2 regions of the Pantoea sp. S-LA4 genome follow, and region 2 is predicted to be linked to the other one. Evidence: predicted binding sites of a transcription regulator. Region 2 holds the regulator's gene; the other holds the start of a gene.

Region 1 (10,514 bases), 2.1 Mb from region 2:
CTGCATGGCAATGTGGTGGTGGATAAGCTGACTGACGCGTTATAAGTTGTCCGACTTTTGCCGTAGTAAAATGTGAACTTTGTTGGAATTAACCCGCAGCGTAGCGGGTTTTTTTATGTCCGCTAACGATAGCGGCGCAGTTCTACCAGCGTGCCGGCCAGCTTTATGCCATCGCGACGGGAATGCAGCAGTGGAAAGTCGATGTTCTCCGGTGCCAGCTCAAACTGCACAACACCGCTCTCACTGCTGCGTTGCCGGTATGTACGCAGCAGTGCGCTGTTCTGCTGCAGCGCCAGCACGCTGTCGCCGGGCAGCGGTGAGACGGCCGGATCGATGATCACCACATCATTGTGCCTGATAGCAGGCGTCATGGCCTGTTCCTCAACCCGCAGGGCAAAGCTCTGCTGAGAGAGCGCCATGTCGTTATGCATCAGCAAATCATACTTCACCGAAGTGGCGTCATTCAGCCACCGGGCGACGTCGCGCTGATTGAGCAACGGAATCTGATGCAGGCCGGCAAATCTGCTTTCGCTAAAAACAGGACCATCGCCATCTATCAGATAGGCAGGCGCGCATCCCAGCGATTCCGACAGCCGCAGCAGATTTTCACCACGCGGTAACGTCTCCTCTTTTTCCCATTGTGAGATCGCCACATGGGACACTTTTACCTGTTCCGCCAATTGCTTCTGCGTTAATCCCAGGTTTTTTCGTCGGTGGCGAATACGGTCGCCCAGCGTTTCGTTTTTCATCTGCTTGACATTCAGGTTAAGAATGACTTAAGTATACTTAACCCTGGCATTTAAGCAATCTTAAATTTCAGGCAGGGGACGTGCCTGTTGTTGCACGCCGTGGTGTTCCAGTGACCTTACCGGGTAGAGGGGTGCGGCATGGAAAGTAGTTTAATTACCAGTATGGGTGCGTTGGTTTTGGGTGGGGGCGCGGCGGCACTGTTCTGGAAACCATTATTGGCGGGTATCGCGTCAATCGTGACCAGTAATCGGGCCGGCGGCGAAATTATAACCAGTTATAAAGAACAGGTGGTGTTGCTGAAGGAGAGCAATCTGCTGATACGAGAAGAGAACGACGAGCTACGAGAACGGCACGATAAAAATTTGCGGCGTATCTCCATGCTCGAAACCGATCTTCGGCTTATCAAGAATGCGTTAGGGATACTGCTGGCAATGACAGAGGCCGATCACAGCGATAAGTTTCGCAACGAGGTCGATCGCCTTATCTCAACTCTGGAGGATCGCAGCGATGGTGACGATAAATAGTCCTGCTACAACCCTGTTAAACAAGCGAAAAATTATCCTCGGCGGCGTGATGCTGGGCTGCTCGATGATCTGCGTGCTGATGACGATTCTGTTTCTTTATGTCAGCAATACGGCCAACCGGCGAGTGGCAGAGATTCGGCAGGAGTATCGCAATATAGCGGCAAAACGTGATGCCCGGGTCGATTTGCTGACTAATCAGGTGACGACGTTACAACACAAACTTGATGCGTTACCGGACCGCACGGCGATCAAAACGGTGGATAAAGTCAAAGAGGTAGTGATTGAAAAAGAAGTGTCACCGATGCATTCGCAACCCAGGCCATAACTTCCGATTATTCTTAGTGCGGCTTCGCTATTATCGACTAGTTTTAAATCTCCGGGCGACATTTTCTTTCGCTGTATTGTGCGAAGAAAAGGCCCGCAGATTGGCCGGTTGATGAACCGCTACGCCAAATCACTTTGGATAACTAACCAGAAGGACATTTAGCATGAGCGATTCAACAGAAACCAAGAGCAAAAATGATTACCTGCGTGATGTCACCTCTCAGCTGAAAGAGATGCGCCACTATGCGCAAACCAACACCGAGACGCTGTCAGCACATTGGTTAGCCTTCGACGCGGGCGAATACAAAGACAAAGTTAACGCCGATCGCATCGATGCGCTACTCAACAAGCAGGGTAAGATGCTGGAAGATCTGGATGCGGCCATCCAGGACATTGAGATCGAAATTAATCACAGCGAGCAGGAGAGTTAAGTGATCTCCCGCTAACTGATGCGGTGGCCATTAAGGGATTAATCGGCCACCAGCCACATTTCCGCTTCGTCGAACATCTCTTCAACTATCCGCGCAATCGTCGCTTTGTCGTTCTTACTCAAATCCGTATCAATAGCGTTACGTTCCATCGGTTTGACCTTAACTTCAATGTCAGGAAACACCCGATGCACCCGCTTTTCCAGCTCTTCGAGAATCATCTCGCGCGCACCCGGTAAACCGGCTACGTTACGCTTGTCATAAATCAACTCAACAAACATGATGGCAATCCATTCAGGGCAAAATCGCTGGGATATAATACTGTAAATAAAAACAGTGGCAAGGCGGCGCGCCCGATTACGGGAAATATTTTTATGTCATGCCGGACTGCATCTTGATCTGGCTTATTACTGCATCATCACGACATAATGGCAGCTCAAACATCTGGAGAAGTGCGATGCGACAACTGGTCATTGATATTCTGCTTAAACTGGCAAAGATGGACGTCGACGCGAAAGAGCTGACCGCCCAGCTTGAAGCGCAATCGCTGCTCGTTGCTGCGTTACTGGTGCAGGCCAAACAGGACAACACGCTGACGATTAGCGAGACGGTTCAGGATGCTATTGTCACGGCGTCACGTTCGTCGACCGACTTTTTGCAGTCTGACGTAGACCTGCTGCTGACGCACATTAATCGTCTGCTGGCAGTGGCACAATATGTGGAAGTAAAAGGAAAGATGGCAGAAGAGGAGTAGCCGGAGAAAAAAATTCGCCTCTGGAGGTGAAATCCAGCAACACCTCCAGAGGCAGTGCAAAAGCACTATTCGTTCAAGGACAATCACGACCGAAGTCGTAGGATGAAGTTATACACTTTCCTCGTCCTTGTACAACTTTATCGGCGGTTATCTCACTGGTTGGAGGTGTATAAAAAATACACCTTACAAGACTGGCCGATCAGAGCTCGTTTTTGATGCAAAACTCTTCCCAGCTCATGCCCAGCGATTCAGCATGTGATTTGAGATAGGTCTCAATCGCCTCAGCCGCCACCGCTTTATCTGGCTCAGCCAGCTGTATCGAAAAGATCATCCCATCCAGATTTTTCTGACGTAAAAAAGCCGCATAGATGCGTTCAGCGTGCCATTCACGCAACTGACGCAGGGAAAGATTGGCCGCGCGGGCGTCGCTTTCGGTCAGCTCATCCAGCGCTGCCTGGAAATCGGGATGAGCGGTAAAGAACATGTCGCGCGCCTGCGCGTAATACGCTTCTGGGGTTTTCATAGCCGGGTTCCTGAATATCTGTTGCAGCCCGCCAGTGTAGCGGGTTGCGCCAGCCTTGTCAGGAAGCGATGCTACGGCGTGGCAGAACAACGGTACTGACGCCGACTTTATACAAGACAATGAAAAAAAACGCGCCGGGCGCGGCTGGATCAGCCGGATACCTTGCGCACTGGCGTGGAAAAATTATAACGTAGCCGCCATTGACGCGATCTTAGGGATTAAACATGAAAAAGTGGATGCTGATTGCCACGCTGGCACTGGGCGGTTGTGCGCAAATCAACGATTATGACAGTGCGGTGCAAACGCCGGCGCCGGCGAATCTTCAGGGTAACTGGCAAACCGTCGGGCCTCAGGGAAAGCTGATTAGCGATCAGGCAATGGGCTCGCTTATTGTCAATGCGGATGGCAGTACGCTGGATTGCCGTCAGTGGCAGCGAGTGATTGCCAAACCCGGCAAACTGACGTTGCTGAGCGGTGATTACGTTAACGTAACGCGTCAGGTTCGGGTGATGCCGCTGGTGGTGGATAACGGTGAACTGAGTTATGACGGGCTGACGCTGCGCAAAGTGGATCGTCCGACCCTTGAGTGCCAGCAGGCGCTGGAGGAGGTGGCGAAGCAGCCAAAAGCCGCCATCATTCAGAATATTGAACCGCAGCTGCTGCGGACCCACATTACCGATAACAATGCGGCGGCCTTATCGCAATAATGTGATCTGGCAGGGCCGCGGCCCTGCCAGAAGAGGCACTACTCTGCGACGACCCAGACGCTGACGCTGCCGCCGTTACAGACAAACACTGCATTACCCTGATCATCGGCGGTAATCGTTTCTTCACGGTTTGCCAGATGATCGCGCCATACCTTGCCGGCATAGCCTTCACCCATCGCCACGGCTTTTTCGCCCGCCTCGCCATTCGACATGATTACCACACAGCCCGGCTGCGTTTCGGTTCCGCTGCGGCTAAAGGCAACGCAGTTAGGATGATCGAAATAGTCGGTCTGTACGCCCCAGCCATACTGCTGGCGCGCCCGGATTAACCCTTCCAGCTCCGGGATCACCGGCATCTCAATCTTATGCTTCTCACCGTCGCCACCGGTATCTTCGTAACTGGCGCCGAACAGATCGGGATAGAAAATGGTCGGTACCCCTTGTTCTCGCAGCAGGATCAGCGCGTAAGCCAGCGGTTTAAACCAGGCTTCCACCGGCGCTTCCAGCGACTGTAGCGGCTGGGTATCGTGGTTGGCGACGATCGTCACCGCATGCCAGGGATCGGCCACCACCAGCGAATTAGCAAAGATCTGACTCAGATCGTAAGCGCTGCCTGCGGTTGACGCCTGGTGGAAGTTCATGTGCAGTGGCGCATCAAACAGCATGGTTTTGCCTTCCACCTGATGCACATATTCCTGCAGCTTGTCGGTTTCAAACGACCAGTATTCCGCGACGATGAACATCGGCTCTTCGGCCACTTCCTGAATGTGGTCGATCCAGGCTTTATAGAACCAGGCCGGGATATGTTTCACCGCATCCAGACGAAAGCCGGTACACGGCACCTGTTCCATCACCCAGCGCGCCCAGTATTTCAGCTCTTCGCTCACCGCTTTATTGCGGAAATCGATGTTCGCGCCCATCAGATAGTCGAAGTTACCCAGCTCATTATCCACCTGATCGTTCCAGCCTTCGGCGGTGTAATCATTAATGATTTTAAAGACGCCGTTTTCATCCGGATTTTCGATATGGTCGACGCCGCTAAAGCATTTATGATCCCAGACGAATTTAGAATATTCACCGGCGCGCACCGGGTAGGTGAACTTCGTCCAGGCTTCGCACTCCACCACCTCGTCGTAAATTTCATCACGGTTGTCCGGATTGACGCGGTTGATGCGGATCTGCTCTTTTTCATCGGCACCCATTTTATGGTTGAGTACCACATCCAGCAGCACGCCGACGTTGTGGCTGCGCAAGGCATCTGCTGCCGCCAGTAACTGCTGTTTATCGCCATATTTGGTGGCAACGCTGCCTTTCTGATCAAATTCACCGAGGTCAAACAGGTCATAGCTGTCGTAACCGACCGAATAGCCACCCGATTCCCCTTTATAGCTCGGCGGCAGCCAGGCCATGGTGATGCCGATTTCGCTGAGCCAGGCCGCGCGATCGGCGATTTCCGGCCACAGTTTGCCGCCATCCGGATAATACCAATGGAAAAACTGTAATAACGTCGGGTTTTGCATCTACTGCACTCCAGGGGATGATGAGAATCAAGTATGGAGTAAGCGGCAGAAAAGAGGCGCCGCGCAGAGAAATAAATCTGGCGGCGGGAGAGAGCAGCAATCAGGAGAGGGTTTCGCGCGGTACCATCACAACACCGCCTTGCTTACCGTAGGCAGAAAGCACCGATTTCTGGCGCGCATTCTGGCCGACCAGCGAGGCCAGCTCATCCATCCGCGCCTGCAGCAGGCGTTTCACTTCACTCTCATTATCCAGAATATGACGCAATACCGGACGCAGCTGCTCCTGAACCTGAACGGAAGGAGCGGCAGCTTCTGTCGATTGTGCTAACGATTGCACCGCGCTGACATAGTCCATCTCCCTGCTGATCAATTCATCCCATTCGCCCTGTGCGGCGTGACGCAGCATTCCCTGGCTGAGATCGAGTAACTGTTGGTAAACGGCAATCAGATGCGGTGCAATAGTCATTAAACGGCGTCCTGAATCAGGTTAGGTTGAACCACTTCTTTCCACGCGTCGGCGATGTTGCGCAGTAAGCCTTCGACTTCTTCGATAGCTTCTGCATCATTGTGCAGGTTGGCCTGCAACAGACGACGCGTCATGTAGTTGTAAAGACCCAGCAGGTTGTCTGCCAGCTCATCACCACTGTTTTCACTGAGGCCCTGTTTGAGGCCTCCTTCAATAATATTGATAGCTTTGGAAAGGGAATTACCTTTGCCTTCAATATTGCCATCCTGCATAAACAGGCGAGCGCGAATCAGCGCGCTGAGCGCGCCATCAAACAGCATAACCACCAACTGGTGCTGGCTGGCGCTCATCACGGCGCTTTCCACGCCAATTTTTGCATAGGCTTTGGTGCCTGTAGCGCTGTACATGGTCACTCCTTACGATTTGGAACTGCTTGACGTCATGTTGTCAAACTGCTGAGTCAGGTAGCTACTGGTGCTGTTGAGTGAACTCATCGTCACATCGAGCTGGGTAAATTGCGCCTTATAGCGGGCAATCAGGTTGTCGATGCGAGTGCTCATTTTGTTGTACTGATCGGTCAGGTTGTTGAGCGTCTTGCTCACGCCATCCTTCGCCGCCTGAATGATGCCGGTTGATGAGAGCCAGCCGGTCAGGTTAGTGGCGATTTTGGTGGTGATGCCGGTGGTTTTGCCGTCGCCGATCATCATCTCTTTAATGCCGTCAGGATCTTTATCTAAGGCGGTTTTCAGTACCGCCGAGTCCAGCTTCAGTGCACCGGTGGTCGGGTCTGAAGAGATACCAATCTGCGATAGGGTTTTATAGCTGGATGAGCTCGCGGCATTAGTCAGCAGACCTTTTAACTGCGTCTGTATAGTGCGCAGCGTACTGTCGCCCACCAGCGCGCCGTTGCTGGTATCCTGCGCCGTTGCACCCACATCAACAGCGGTATATTTGGTCAGGCTGTTGAACTGATCGAGCAGGGTATTGTACGCATCAACAAAGGTAGAGAGCGCCGTCGTCACCTTGCTGGTGTCTTTAGCGACGTTCAGGGTCTGGCTGGTGGTGGTGGTGTCTTTCAGATTAAGGGTGATGCCCTCTAAGGCGTCGCTGATGGTGTTGCTGCTGCTGGTGATGGCAACATTATTCACCGTCAGTTGGGCATCCTGTGCCGCCACGCTCAGATCCATAGGATTATCTGCATCGGTTTTAGTGGCATCAAAACCCACAACGTTTTGCAGCGTATCGTCGCCGGTCACGGTCACGGAGGAGACCGCATATTTCTCACCGGTTTTCGCCGCCGTTAATGAGAGCCGATATTCACCGTCACCCGATTTAATGATGCTGGCGCTCACGCCGGCACCCGCTTTATTGATCGCGTCACGCATACCGCTCAGCGAGGTCTGATCGCTGGTGAGCGTAATATCTTTACTGGTGCCGTCAGCCAGCTTGATAGAGAGCGTACGGCTGGCCGCTGAGCTGTCGCCCAGTACGGCGGTGTTGCTGCTCTGCACGCCGGAAGTCAGGGTTTGCGCCTGCGCCAGCTTCGACACGCTAATGGTATAGCTGCCGGCTACGGCGCCGCTCGCGGTGGTGGCGCTAAAGGCGCTGCCGGTGCTGGTGGCGGTGGTGGAGCTAAACAGATCGGCGCTGTTCAGCGCGGTATTCGCGGTCTGAAAGGTCGTCAGCGCGCTGGAGAGCGTACCGTAAGCGCTGAGCTTAGCGGTATAGGCGCTCTGCTGGGTTGAGATCGGTGTCAGCGACGCTTTTTCAGATGCCTGCAAATTATCCAGAATCGTACTTAAATCGAGTCCTGAACCGATACCCAGGGTGGAGATAGTAGCCATGTTGCTTCCTTATATGGTCGACACGGAGTTTGAATACCTGAGTTATCGGCCTTGATTAACGAAAGTTTAAGGTTATTTGCCTTAGGGTAATGAGGTAAATAGGGCATATAGAGAAGGGTATTTCAACGACTAGAAAATTAATCAATTAAGTCTAAAGAAGTGCGGCAGGGTGGCGATAACCAAAAGCGTGACAGGTTGAAGCAAAAAAATTCGCCTGGTACTAAAAAAATTCTAAAGGTTGTTTAACGGCAGACGATAACAACTTTGACGGCGCTGAAGCCGGCGGGTTGAAGCCCACACCTTAACCGAAAGACTTGATTAACAGGAAAATTTATCATGGCCCAAGTCATTAATACCAACAGCCTCTCGCTGATCACTCAGAACAACATCAACAAGAACCAGTCAGCTCTGTCTACTTCTATCGAGCGTCTGTCTTCTGGTTTACGTATCAACAGCGCAAAAGATGACGCTGCTGGTCAGGCAATTGCCAACCGTTTCACCTCTAACATCAAGGGCCTGACTCAGGCTGCGCGTAACGCCAACGACGGTATCTCTGCTGCGCAGACCACTGAAGGCGCGCTGTCAGAAATCAACAACAACTTACAGCGTATCCGTGAGCTGACTGTTCAGGCTCAGAACGGCACCAACTCTGATTCTGACAAATCTTCAATCCAGGACGAAATCAAATCACGTCTGGACGAGATTGACCGCGTATCTGGCCAGACCCAGTTCAACGGCGTGAACGTGCTGGCGAAAGATGGCGCTATGAAAATCCAGGTTGGCGCGAACGATGGCGAAACTATCACTATCGACCTGAAGAAAATTGACTCTTCTACTTTAGGTTTGAGCACTTTCAATGTTACTGGTCCTGTAAGTAAGACTGGAACTTTGTCTGGACCTTCAACTGCAAACCTACAGAGCTACTACGGTGCAACCACCAAAATGACAACTACTTCAGTTGCTGAAGCTGCTTCTGGTGACGATCTGGCTACTCGCCTTGGAGTAGATAGCGGTAGCGTAGCCATTGCGAATGCTGCCGTTGCCGATGATAATGGAAACTTGTTTGCTAAAGTTACTATCACTCCTGGCAGTGCTGCTGAAGTGAATAGCCTCAAAGCAAATGGATTCGAAAGTGAATATGACGCAGGTACCAGTACTGGCGTTGCTAAAGAATACTATATCGCCTTAGATCCGAAAGATGCTGATACTTCAGCAGGTACAACAGCAGCGTTTAGTCTGGATACCACTAAGCTGAATCTGAATAATATGGTTTCTGGTTCTACCACTGACCCACTGGCCAAGCTGGATGACGCGATTGCCAGCGTTGATAAATTCCGTTCTTCACTGGGTGCGATTCAGAACCGTCTGGATTCAGCGGTAACTAACTTGAACAACACCACTACTAACCTGTCTGAAGCACAGTCTCGTATTCAGGATGCTGACTACGCGACCGAAGTTTCAAACATGTCTAAAGCGCAGATCATTCAGCAGGCGGGTAACTCAGTGTTGGCGAAAGCTAACCAGGTTCCACAGCAGGTTCTGTCTCTGCTGCAGGGCTAATCGCCTCTACTCTGAACGTCAAACCCCGCTTCGGCGGGGTTTTTTTATGCCTGTGATTAGCCGCTTTTTTAGCGGTTTCTCCACCCATCAATCGCTGCCCGCTGACTTATTATCCTGACACTGTGCCGCATTCTGTTAAGCGCCTCTGTTGAGCAGGTAAATAATGAAAAATATCACTGTCGTTGAACCGCTGTTTGTCAGTGCCTTTAAATGTATTGGCAGCGCGTGCCGCGATCACTGTTGTAAAGGCTGGGATATCACTCTCGATAAGTCGACGGTCAATCGTTATCTGAAATCTTCCCGGATTGAAATTAAGACGCTGGCGGCTGAAAACATCATCACGACCCGTAAAAGCCATGCCAGCTGGGGAGTGATGAAGCTGAATGCTGCAGGTAATTGTGCCTTTATGGATGAAAACCGGTTGTGTAAAGTCCACGCAACGTTAGGTGAATCAGCATTAAGTCCTACCTGCGCCACCTACCCAAGAGCGGCGAATACCTTTAAATCTGAGCAGCAACGAACCCTCGCGTTATCCTGCCCGGAAGCCACGCGACAGCTCTTCGCCTCGCCCGATGCGATGCTGTTCGGGGAAACGCTCAGACGTCTGCCAGAAGGCTTTAAGGCGAAGGATCTCGATCAGGAGAAAAAGCTGCTTAATTTGATGTGCCTTTACATTGTTAAGTTTAGCGGCGTTCAGCTTGATGAGGCGCTGTACGCGCTGGCCAGTTTCCTGCTGGGCGTGGAGAAACTGAACGCAAGCGAGGATCGGGTTGCGCAGATGGAGCACTATTTTTCTCAAACGCTGGCGGGTTTAGAGCAGGGCGAGATCAGGCAACAAATTGCACAGTTGAAGCCAGATTACAATTTGCAGTGGTCGCTGTTGTTAAGGCTTCAGAGCTATCTCGGGGTCATGGCGGATAAGCGGGGCTGGCCAACGCTGAACCACTACGTAAATAAGCTGATTTATATTCAGGCGGAAGGCGCGCAGTCGGATGACATTCACCAGTCGATGATACGACTGGACCATGCCTGGCAGCATAAAGTGATGCCGTGGCTCGCCGAACGTCCGTGGATAATGAACAACTATGTTCAGTACCGCATTTACGATGATTTT
Region 2 (10,514 bases):
CTTTGGTCTGCAGATCGCGGGAAACCAGGTTTTGTCCGGTGATACCCAGCGTCCAGTTTTCAGCAAAGGTGGTTGCCAGGCCGGCATCGACGTTAAAGCCGGTGTCCGAGCTGCGATACTGGCTATTGTTGATGTCACTTTTGTCGTAGTTGTAGATGCTGGCGGTGTAGTTATAGAGCCAGGTTTTCTGCAACTTCGGCGTGACGCCCACCGACACCGGCTGACCGGCAATGGTAAATTCATGCGCCACCGCAACACCGTAATCGGTGACCAGCGCCGCTAAACCGTTGGCGCTGGAACGCAGGTTGTTCTGGTCGCCCGGACGTGGGAGCACCGTGCCGTTAGCCACGCCGCGCAGATAATCGATATCGCTCTGGACGACGTTGGCACGCACGTGTGCCGAGCCATAGGCTTTGGTAATAAAGGCAAAAGGCAGCGTCTCATTGGGAACAGTGACCGCCAGCGCCACCCCGGCACTGCCGTCTGCTTTGTTGCCGCGCAGATCGTTTAACTTGTTGGCGACGTCGCCTGAGGCGGCGCGCACTTCAGGATAGCCACGCAGATAATCGGCAAAGGTCAGGTTGCCGATCACATCGCGGTAACGATCAACGGTATCGGTGATGTCATCCACTTTGTCGATCAGGTGATCTTTATCGGTAACCTGAATACCGGCTGAAGGGAAAATAATACTGACGCTATCATCGGGTTTGGCTCGCGTCATTAAAGCCGGGTTGGCCAGTACCGCGGAGCCATAAAGAGAAGATGCGACGCCGGTACCGCCCATGGCGTCATTACGTGCATCATACCAGGTTCCCGCCGCCATGGCGGAAGAAGAAAGGAAAAGCGCATTCAATACAGCGGTGTACACCAGCGCTGAGCGTTGAGCGGATTTTTTCACCATTTGCCTGCCATCACCTGAGAAATTGCCGTTGAAACATTCAACGACTGAATAGTTTGTTAACCCTATTGTGAACGTTGGCTAACGCGTTATTGCTGTGAATTCAAAGGAAACAGTGCCTTAATTCGAAGGATTGGAGGTTTTCCAATCAGAAAGTCATAATTTTTATTCAAAATACAGGGTAAAAATTAAAATAATACCAGACATTTCTTAAGTCTTTCTGAACATTACTTCTTAACTCCGTGAGATGCAAAGCAAAAGCGCTAAACGGCGCGTTGCGTGCCGTCATCATGTGGATCTGATTTATCCCCGATAACGCGCCATCGCGATACCCTACTCCTCTTTGCTACTGTTTTTACGCGCAAAAAGGCGTGCTGATCCGCCCGGCAACCAACCTCTGCGCGGCTAAATTTTGTGTGATAAAATAACATCACTTATCCAGCGGAGAACTTTCATGTCAAACATGACGTCACAGCAAATAATGACCCAGGCGGAAAAACTGTGCCTGCAGCGCGGTGTGCGTCTGACGTCGCAACGGGCGGAAGTGTTGCGATTAATGGCTGAGCAGCCAGGTTCAATTAGTGCCTATGACCTGCTGGATCAACTCCGGGTCAGCGAACCGCAGGCCAAGCCGCCCACCGTTTATCGGGCGCTCGATTTTCTGCTGGAACAGGGCTTTATCCACCGGGTAGAGTCCAATAATAGCTATGTTATGTGTCACCATTTCGATGCGCCGGCCCACACGTCGGTGATGCTGGTATGTGACCGCTGTGCCGCTGTAACTGAGAAACAGGCACAGGGCGTCGAAAAGATCATCGCGACACTGGCTGGCGAGGCACAATTTGCCCTGCGTCACAGCGTGATTGAAGCACATGGATTATGTGAGAGTTGTGTTGCAGTGGAAGCCTGCACGCACCATGAAAGTTGCGAGCACGATCATCAGAGTGAGGGTAAAAAGCGGGGAAAACGCGGGTAATGTGCACATCCTTGTGCGGTTGCCGGTATGAGCCGTACCGGCGGGTAGGAGCTTTATCCGTAAATCTGCGTGATTACCAACGGTAATCTTTGTTCTGACCTTCCCAGTCCGTTACTTCGCGCTCTGCATCTTCTTTTGCATAGCCATAACGTTCCTGAATTTTTCCGACCAGCTGATCGCGCTTGCCTTCAATAACCTGCATGTCATCGTCGGTCAGCTTGCCCCATTTCTCTTTCACGTTGCCTTTAAACTGCTTCCAGTTGCCGCTCGCTTGATCTTTATTCATGGCAGACCTCTATGTCATCCTTTGGTTGCATCATTTATCTTGAAAGAAAACAAAATGACGATATAAAGCGCTGGTTTACTGCGCTGCTTACGGTTAATTGTAGTAGAAGACTTTAGAGTTGCCGGAATAATACAGAATAATCTGTAGCGAACCGGCTAAAGCCGCCCGCTATCAGGCGTCGAACCAGCTGTTCTGCTGCCAGTGTTTACGCCAGATCAGCCACAGCGACACGCCGCGCAGCGCCAGGAAAACCGTTACCGCCAGCCACAATCCGTGGTTGCCCAGTATCGGGACGCTGAGCAGCGTCAGGAAGTAGCCGAGTGCCGCCATCATCATGCTGTTACGCATCTCCCGGCCACGGGTCGCGCCAATAAACATGCCATCCAGCAGATAACACCAGACGCCAATCAGCGGCAGAATAACCTGCCATATCAGATAGCGATCGGCGGCCTGTTGCAGCGGTTCAAGGGAGGTCAGCAGCGCAACGATGTGCGGGCCGCAGAGTGCATAGAGCAGCGAAAAACCGATTGCCACTACCACCGCCTGGCGGCAGGCGGCATGCCAGACGCGCAGCAATTTGCTGCCATCTTTTGCGCCGTGTGCTTCGCCGGCAAAGGCTTCCACCGCATAGGCGAAACCGTCAAGCGCGTAGGCGGTAAAGGTGATAAACATCAACAGCACCGCGTTGACTGCCACCACCTGCGGACCGATGCGCGCGCCCAGTACGGTCAGTGAGGCAAAACAGAGCTGCAGCAGTAACGAACGCAGCATGATGTCGCGATTAAGCCGCAGCAGGCGCTGAATATCACCGCGCCAGCTCTGCTTCAGTATTGCCGTAGTGATGCCGCGCAGTTTCAACACCCGCCAGACCATTACCGCACCGACGGCCAGCGTGATGTACTCTGCCAGTGCGGTCGCGGTTGCCGCTCCCGCCACGCCCCAGTGCAGCCCCATCACCAGCCACAGATCGAGCACAATATTGACCAGATTACCGACCACCAGCAGGATGACCGGTGCCCGCGCATACTGCACACCGAGCAGCCAGCCAAGGATCACCAGGTTTGCCAGCGTGGCAGGCGCACTCAGCCAGCGGATCTGAATAAACAGCGTCGCCTGTTGCAGAACCTTGGGATCGCCGCCAATCAGAGAGGTCGCCAGGCGGGTGATGGGGGTACGCAGACAGATGAACAGCACGCCAGCCAGCAGCGCAATGATTAAAGGCTGGGTCAGCGCGCGTGCCAGTGCCGTTTTATCGCCCGCGCCGAATGCCTGCGCCGTCAGGCCAGTGGTACTCATTCGCAGGAACAGCAACAGCATGAAGAGGAAACTGGTGACTGTCGTCCCGACCGCCACCCCGCCAAGATAGACCGGGCTGTCGAGATGACCAATGACAGCGGTATCGACCACACCCAGTAAGGGTACGGTGATGTTAGAAAGGATCATCGGCAGCGCGAGCCGCCAGAGTTTTTTGTCGGTAGCCGTTAAAAAACGCATTCGCAGTTCCGTGCTCAGCGCTGCAGAGAGGGGAGCTGCAGCGACAAAATTAGGGCCGACAGAATAGCATCAGACGCTACGAATGCGCGGTTATATCAGGCTCAGAGCCACTCGCCGTTGCGAACCACACCCACCGCCAGACCTTCAACGGTCAGTGACTGCGCGCGCGTATCGACGACGATCGGATCAAAGTCGCTGTTTTCCGGCAGGAGATGCACGATAGCGCCCTGCTTTTTCCAGCGTTTCACCGTCACTTCATCATCAATGCGGGCCACGACAACCTGGCCGTTACGGACATCCTGGGTTTTATGCACCGCGAGCAGGTCGCCATCCATAATCCCGATATCTTTCATCGACATTCCGCTGACGCGCAGCAGGAAGTCGGCAGAGGGTTTGAACAGGCCCGGATCGACTTTGTAATGAGTTTCGATATGTTCCTGCGCCATGATCGGCTCACCGGCAGCGACCCGGCCAATTAACGGCAGACCTTCAGAGGCCTCTTCTTCCATTAACAGACGGATACCGCGCGAGGCGCCAGAGACAATCTCAATCACCCCTTTACGTGCCAGCGCTTTAAGATGCTCTTCTGCCGCATTCGGCGAGCGGAAACCCAGCTGCGCGGCAATTTCTGCACGCGTAGGCGGCATGCCCGTTTGAGTAATATGGTCGCGAATCAGGTCATAGACCTGCTGCTGCCTGCTGGTTAATGCTTTCATCCCGCCCCCTGGTTGTTTATACAGTCGCTGTGAGTATATACAGGTATTGGCGAAATGGAAACCGATTCTCAGGCAAAAACGCGCCAGATGGCGCGTTGTGGAAGGGTTATCGCAAATGTGTCCAGAGCAGCGCGATCCAGACAAACAGTGCCAGTAAGATACTGATCAGCACCGCTGCCGAGCCCATATCTTTTGCCCGACCGGCTAACGGATGGCGCTCCTGACCGATACGATCCACAACCGCCTCGATGGCGCTATTGAGGATTTCAACGATGACTACCAGCACCACAGCGCCGATCATCAGGATGCGCGAGACGATATCGACATCCAGCCAGCAGGCCACAATAATGGCGACCAGCGCGGCCAGCGCTTCCTGCCGAAAAGCCGCTTCATGCTGCCAGGCGGCACGCAGGCCCTGCCATGAGTAACCTGCGGCTTTCACAATTCTTACAAGACCGGTGGCATTATTTGCCATATTGGTGGAACCCTTTCATCGGATTGACGTCAATGTCTGGGCTGCGTGCAATTGGCACCACCACAGATCTTCGCTGCGCTTTCTGGTATGCTTGCGGCGCTTTGCTAACAAGAGGCTTCATGTTGTCTATGTCAGGTTGGCGTAAACTTTATTACAAATTACTGAATTTACCACTGTCGTTTTTGGTAAAGAGTAAGGCCATTCCGGCCGATCCCGTTTCTGAACATGGTCTGGACCCGACCCGGCCCATTATGTACGTTCTGCCTTACGATTCGAAGGCCGACTTACTGACTTTACGTGCGCAGTGCCTGCGGCATCATCTGCCCGACCCGCTCTCTCCGCTGGAGATTGATGGTTCACTGCTGCCGCGCCACGTTTTTATCCACGATGGCCCGCGCGTCTTCCCCTATTTTGTGCCCAGCGTCGAATCGGTGAAGATTTTTCACGATTATCTCGACCTGCATCGCAATAACCCCAAACTGGATATCCAGATGCTGCCGGTGACGGTGATGTTTGGTCGTGCGCCAGGCCGTGAGGTTCAGGGCGAAGATGCACCGCACCTGCGGGTACTGAACGGCGTGCAAAAGTTCTTTGCGGTGATCTGGCACGGACGCGACAGTTTTGTCCGTTTCTCGCCGACCGTTTCGCTGCGCCGCATGGCGACCGAGCACGGCACCGACAAATCGATCGCCCAGAAACTGGCCCGGGTGGCGCGCATTCACTTTGCCCGTCAGCGTCTGGCGGCGGTTGGCCCGCGTTTACCGGCACGTCAGGATCTGTTTAATCGCCTGTTGCAGTCCAAAGCGATTGAAAAAGCCGTCGAAGATGAAGCCCGCAGCAAAAAAATCTCCCATGAAAAAGCGCAGCAGAATGCGGTTGAGATGATGGAAGAGATTGCGGCGAACTTCTCCTATGAAGCGATCCGCGTGACGGATCGCGTGATGGGCTGGCTCTGGAGCCGTCTCTATCAGGGCATCAACGTTAACGGCGGCGAAAAAGTGCGTCAGCTGGCGCAGGATGGACATGAAATCGTCTACGTGCCGTGCCATCGCAGCCACATGGATTACCTGCTGCTCTCTTACGTGCTCTATCATCAGGGACTGGTGCCGCCGCACATTGCCGCCGGTATCAACCTCAACTTCTGGCCAGCCGGACCGATCTTCCGTCGTCTGGGCGCGTTCTTTATTCGTCGTACCTTTAAAGGCAACAAGCTGTATGCCACGGTGTTCCGTGAGTATCTCGGCGAGTTGTTCACCCGCGGCTATTCGGTGGAATACTTTGTTGAAGGCGGTCGTTCCCGCACTGGTCGTCTGCTCGATCCGAAAACCGGGACCTTAGCGATGACCCTGCAGGCGATGCTGCGCGGCGGTAATCGCCCGATTACCCTGGTGCCGATTTACATCGGTTATGAGCACGTGATGGAAGTCGGGACTTACGCCAAAGAGCTACGCGGCGCGGCGAAAGAGAAAGAAGGCTTCATGCAGATGGTGCACGGCTTGCGTAAGCTGCGTAACCTCGGCCAGGGCTACGTTAACTTTGGCGAACCGCTGCCGCTGGTTAACTACCTTAACAAGCGGGTGCCGGAGTGGCGTGACGCCATCGATCCGATTGAGCCGCAGCGTCCCAGCTGGTTAACCCCGACCGTCAATGACATCGCAGCGAGCCTGATGGTGCGCATCAATGAAGCGGGCGCGGCCAACGCCATGAACCTGTGCGTGACCGCGCTGCTCGCCTCACGTCAGCGCTCACTTACCCGCGAACAGCTGATTGAGCAGCTTGAGTGTTATACCCAGCTGCTGCGTAATGTGCCTTACTCTGCCAATGCCACCGTCCCTGACCTCTCCGCTGAGGCGCTGCTGGATCACGCGATGGGCATGAATAAGTTTGAAAGCGAGAAAGACAGCATTGGCGACATCATCATTCTGCCGCGTGAGCAGGCCGTGCTGATGACCTACTATCGCAACAACATTCACCACATGCTGGTGATGCCGTCGCTGATCGCCGCCATTGTGCAACAGCACCAGACACTGAGCGAAGCTGAGTTGCTGCGCCAGGTGAGCCTGATCTACCCGATGCTGAAGAGCGAACTGTTCCTGCGCTGGCAGACCGATGAGCTGCCGCAACTGCTGACGGAACTCAGTCAGGAACTGGCGCGTCAGGGCCTGATTACGCTGGATGATGGCCAGCTGCGCTTTACGGCGGCCCGTTACCGTACGCTGCAACTGCTGGCTGCCGGGGTGCGTGAAACGCTCCAGCGTTATGCCATCACCTTCTCGATTCTCAGTGCGAAGCCGGCGATTAACCGCGGGACGCTGGAAAAAGAGAGCCGCACACTGGCACAACGTCTGTCGGTGCTGCACGGTATCAACGCGCCGGAGTTCTTCGACAAAGCGGTCTTTACCTCGCTGGTGCTGACGCTGCGTGATGAAGGGTATATCAGCGACAGCGGCGATGCCGATGTGGTGCAGACGCTGGCGACCTGGCATATTCTGGCGGACCTGGTCACCAGCGATGTGCGCATGACCATTGAAAGCGCCGTGGCACACGACTGACACAACAAGCGTACAGTAAAAAGGCGACCTCATGAGGTCGCCTTTTTTATAGGTCAGGTCTGGTCAGATTCGCCGTGAGACGGTGCCTGCTCAGGGAACACGGTCAGACAGGAAAGACGCAAAAGCGTCATCCCTGACTGCTCGTCCCGCGCCCTCCCTGGCGCGGGACGCTTTCCTCTTCTGCCCGTATTCCCTGCGCGTTGAGCTTATCCATTGCTGTCGGATTCATCCTGCATCGGGTTTGGCGGCCTCCCGGATCGCCTTTTTGGTGCCTGAATCCCCTATCAGAACAGCTGGCTGAACGGCGGCGTATTCATCAGTACGCCGAGGAACAGTACCAGCCCGACATAATTGTTGTTCAGGAAAGCCTTAAAGCAGGCGGGGCGCTCGCGCCGGACGATCAGCTTTTGTTGATAAACGAACAGAGCAGCAGCCAGTATCAGCGTCCAGTAAAAGGCCGCGTTGAGTTGCAGCAGCATACCGACCCACGCCATTAGCAGCAGCGTCGCCAGCTGCAGCAGACCGATGATTAACTTGTCGAAACGACCAAACAGAATCGCGGTCGACTTGACGCCAATCTTCACATCATCGTCACGGTCCACCATCGCATAGAGAGTGTCATAAGCCACGGTCCAGCAGATGTTGGCGAAGAACACCAGCCAGCAGACCAGAGGTAAGGACTCACTAACCGCAGCCCAGGCCATCGGGATCGCCCAGCCAAACGCGGCACCCAGCACCACCTGCGGCAGATGGGTATAGCGCTTCATGAACGGATAAACCCAGGCGAGCGCCAGACCGACCACCGAGAGTAATATCGTCATCAGGTTCATGGTCAGCACCAGCGCAAACGCCACCAGCGCCAGTACCACGAACAGCAGTCTGGCTTCCCGACTGGTGACCGCGCCACTGGCTAAAGGCCGATGTTTCGTTCGCTCAACGTGTCCATCCACCTTACGGTCGGCAAAGTCATTAATGACGCAGCCCGCTGCACGCATCACGAAAACACCGGCAACAAACACCAGCAGCACCGGCAGCGGCGGGATCGCCATATCAGCCAGCCATAATGCCCACAGGGTGGGCCACAACAGCAGTAAGGTGCCGATCGGTTTATCAATGCGCATCAGGCGGCTGTAGGCCTGCCATTTATTGATATGTAAGCTCTTTTCCACCACAGGATTCCTCAGGCCAGGTCGCGATAAAGCGGCGAAGCCGGTAAAAACAGTTCCGTCAGCAGCAGCGGTTTGCCGGAGAGCCGCAGACGCGAGCGACGTCCCCACAGCGCATCAACTTTGCCCGGTTCGATAAAATCACGGGTCAGGGTTGATGAGGAGAACAGATAACGGCCCAGCGGGCGCGTACCCAGCTGCTGCAGCATCGCTTCCGGGCCATTCAGGGTACTTTCCGGCACCAGCGTGCGGCCAGCCAGCCAGGGTACGCCGTCGCCGAACAGCAGCACTTCGCGCAGCCAGAAGCGCTTATCGTCCGGTAACAGGGCCTGTTCATCGTCTAACTCGCTGGCGTCAATAAAGCCTTCACGTATCGGCTCTACCGTCACCTGCTGGCAATGCTGCTCGAAACGGCGGGTCATGGAATCTTCCTCCATCAGCCAGTCAAGCAGCGACGGCGCAAGCGCGGCCTGCGTCGGTGAAAGCCAGTTGAGCGCACGTAATAAGCTGAGTGCGTCTTGCGACATAGCACCACTCCCAATTATTTTCAGGGCGCCAGTTTAACGCAGAGTCGCGCGATGAACACCTGCCGTCGTTGCGGACGGCAGCGGGTTTATTCGCGTTTCAGGCGGTTGCTGTTCGCCAGCCACAGCGTCACCACCAGAATCAGAATCGCGGCGGAATAGCAGAGGGTATCGAAGGGATTTTTATGATCGACAATGATCAGGCGGATAATTGCGGTGATACCGATATAGACAAAATAGCGTAACGGGAAGTGATAACCAGACTGAAAATACTTAACAATCAACGCAATAAATTCAAAATAGAGGAAATAGATCACTATTCCCTCAATCAGCAGATAGGAAGACGACTCTTCACCGGTACTGAACAGTACGTTCGCCAGGTGAATGGTTTCTTTGCCGAGAAAGACAATCAGGATAATTGCCAGGCTAAGCAGGCCCAGATTCAGCACCCATTGCAGTACGGTCGCAAGGTGGCGGGCCAGCGGATTTTTGTCACTCATGTAGCGCCTCAGAAGAGAGTTATTAGCGGACGCTATCATGCGTGAGTGTGACCTGAATCACAATATGGCGCTTAGGCTTCGACATCAACACACAACGCATCGTAGCGCCAGTATTCGCAATCACAATCAATGACCTGCTTTTGCCGATCGCGGTTAATCCGGGTAATCAGTAAGCCCGGGCTGCCAGCGGCAACGTTCAGCGCGGGCGCGGCGATCTCTGGCAACGGGCCTGGCAGAATGGTAAAGCGCGCGCCACCGTAGCGAATGCCGTAGCGCTGGTCATAGAGATCGGTCAGTGAGCGGGTGAGATCTTCATCAAGCAGGCCGGGAAAAAAACACGGATTAAGATAGTGTTCCACATACAGCACCGCGCGGCCGTCAATGCGCCGAAGCCGGCGAATGCGGTAAACCGGTGTTCCGGCTGGCAACAGCAGTGCTGTCGCTATCGCGCCCTGCACCGCAACCTGTTCAGCCGCAATCACCTCGGTGGTTGCCTGGCGCCCCTGCTCGCTTGCCATGGCATGAAAATGGCTGTGATGCAGCGGATTGTAGATCAGCCTTGGCGGCGCAATAAACCAGCCACGACGCAGCTCACGGTAGATCACGCCCTGCGCCTCCAGCTTGCCTAAGGCTTCACGCAGGGTGATGCGGGTGGTACTGAACGCCTCACTCAGCGCGCGTTCCGCAGGCAGTCGCCCGCCGCTGAACTCACCCGCCTGAATACGGCTGAGTAAGGCGCTGGCGATCACGTCCGCCGTTTTGAGTGCTATCGACTCCACAACAGTAGCCTCATTTTGGTGCGATTCCGCACTGTGACCGTTCAGATGCGCGCCTCAGCCCTTGCCAGAAACTGGCGGAGGATGAGCGCTGGCCTTCCGTCATCCCCGCACAGTATCGCTTTGTCATAAATCGTTCATATACAGGGGC

The links. Region 2 encodes LexA, which represses DNA repair genes until DNA is damaged. Its sites were predicted from a motif close to TNCTGTATGTACATACAGNA; they were not measured.
Region 1: ACX3P5_RS10660 (DinI-like family protein) is a predicted target of LexA. The motif match lies at 2,346-2,365, and genes of this name have one in related genera.

Annotation. Positions count from the first base shown of each region.
Region 1 covers NZ_JBTLRC010000002.1:2,085,283-2,095,796, reverse strand. The annotation lists gene ACX3P5_RS10685 (hypothetical protein) at 1-45, shown strand, start outside; gene ACX3P5_RS10680 (helix-turn-helix domain-containing protein) at 123-749, opposite strand; gene ACX3P5_RS10675 (hypothetical protein) at 888-1,274, shown strand; gene ACX3P5_RS10670 (hypothetical protein) at 1,258-1,599, shown strand; gene ACX3P5_RS10665 (hypothetical protein) at 1,763-2,029, shown strand; gene ACX3P5_RS10660 (DinI-like family protein) at 2,068-2,307, opposite strand; gene iraP (anti-adapter protein IraP) at 2,484-2,780, shown strand; gene ACX3P5_RS10650 (DUF6388 family protein) at 2,980-3,303, opposite strand; gene yedD (lipoprotein YedD) at 3,528-4,010, shown strand; gene amyA (alpha-amylase) at 4,049-5,530, opposite strand; gene fliT (flagella biosynthesis regulatory protein FliT) at 5,631-5,996, opposite strand; gene fliS (flagellar export chaperone FliS) at 5,996-6,403, opposite strand; gene fliD (flagellar filament capping protein FliD) at 6,413-7,840, opposite strand; gene ACX3P5_RS10620 (FliC/FljB family flagellin) at 8,177-9,400, shown strand; gene fliB (flagellin lysine-N-methylase) at 9,564-10,514, shown strand, end outside.
Region 2 covers NZ_JBTLRC010000002.1:33,316-43,829, reverse strand. The annotation lists gene ACX3P5_RS01100 (conjugal transfer protein TraF) at 1-901, opposite strand, end outside; gene zur (zinc uptake transcriptional repressor Zur) at 1,353-1,874, shown strand; gene ACX3P5_RS01090 (CsbD family protein) at 1,948-2,160, opposite strand; gene dinF (MATE family efflux transporter DinF) at 2,332-3,654, opposite strand; gene lexA (transcriptional repressor LexA) at 3,756-4,370, opposite strand; gene ACX3P5_RS01075 (diacylglycerol kinase) at 4,477-4,845, opposite strand; gene plsB (glycerol-3-phosphate 1-O-acyltransferase PlsB) at 4,974-7,397, shown strand; gene ubiA (4-hydroxybenzoate octaprenyltransferase) at 7,682-8,566, opposite strand; gene ubiC (chorismate lyase) at 8,578-9,090, opposite strand; gene psiE (phosphate-starvation-inducible protein PsiE) at 9,177-9,587, opposite strand; gene ACX3P5_RS01050 (UTRA domain-containing protein) at 9,659-10,366, opposite strand.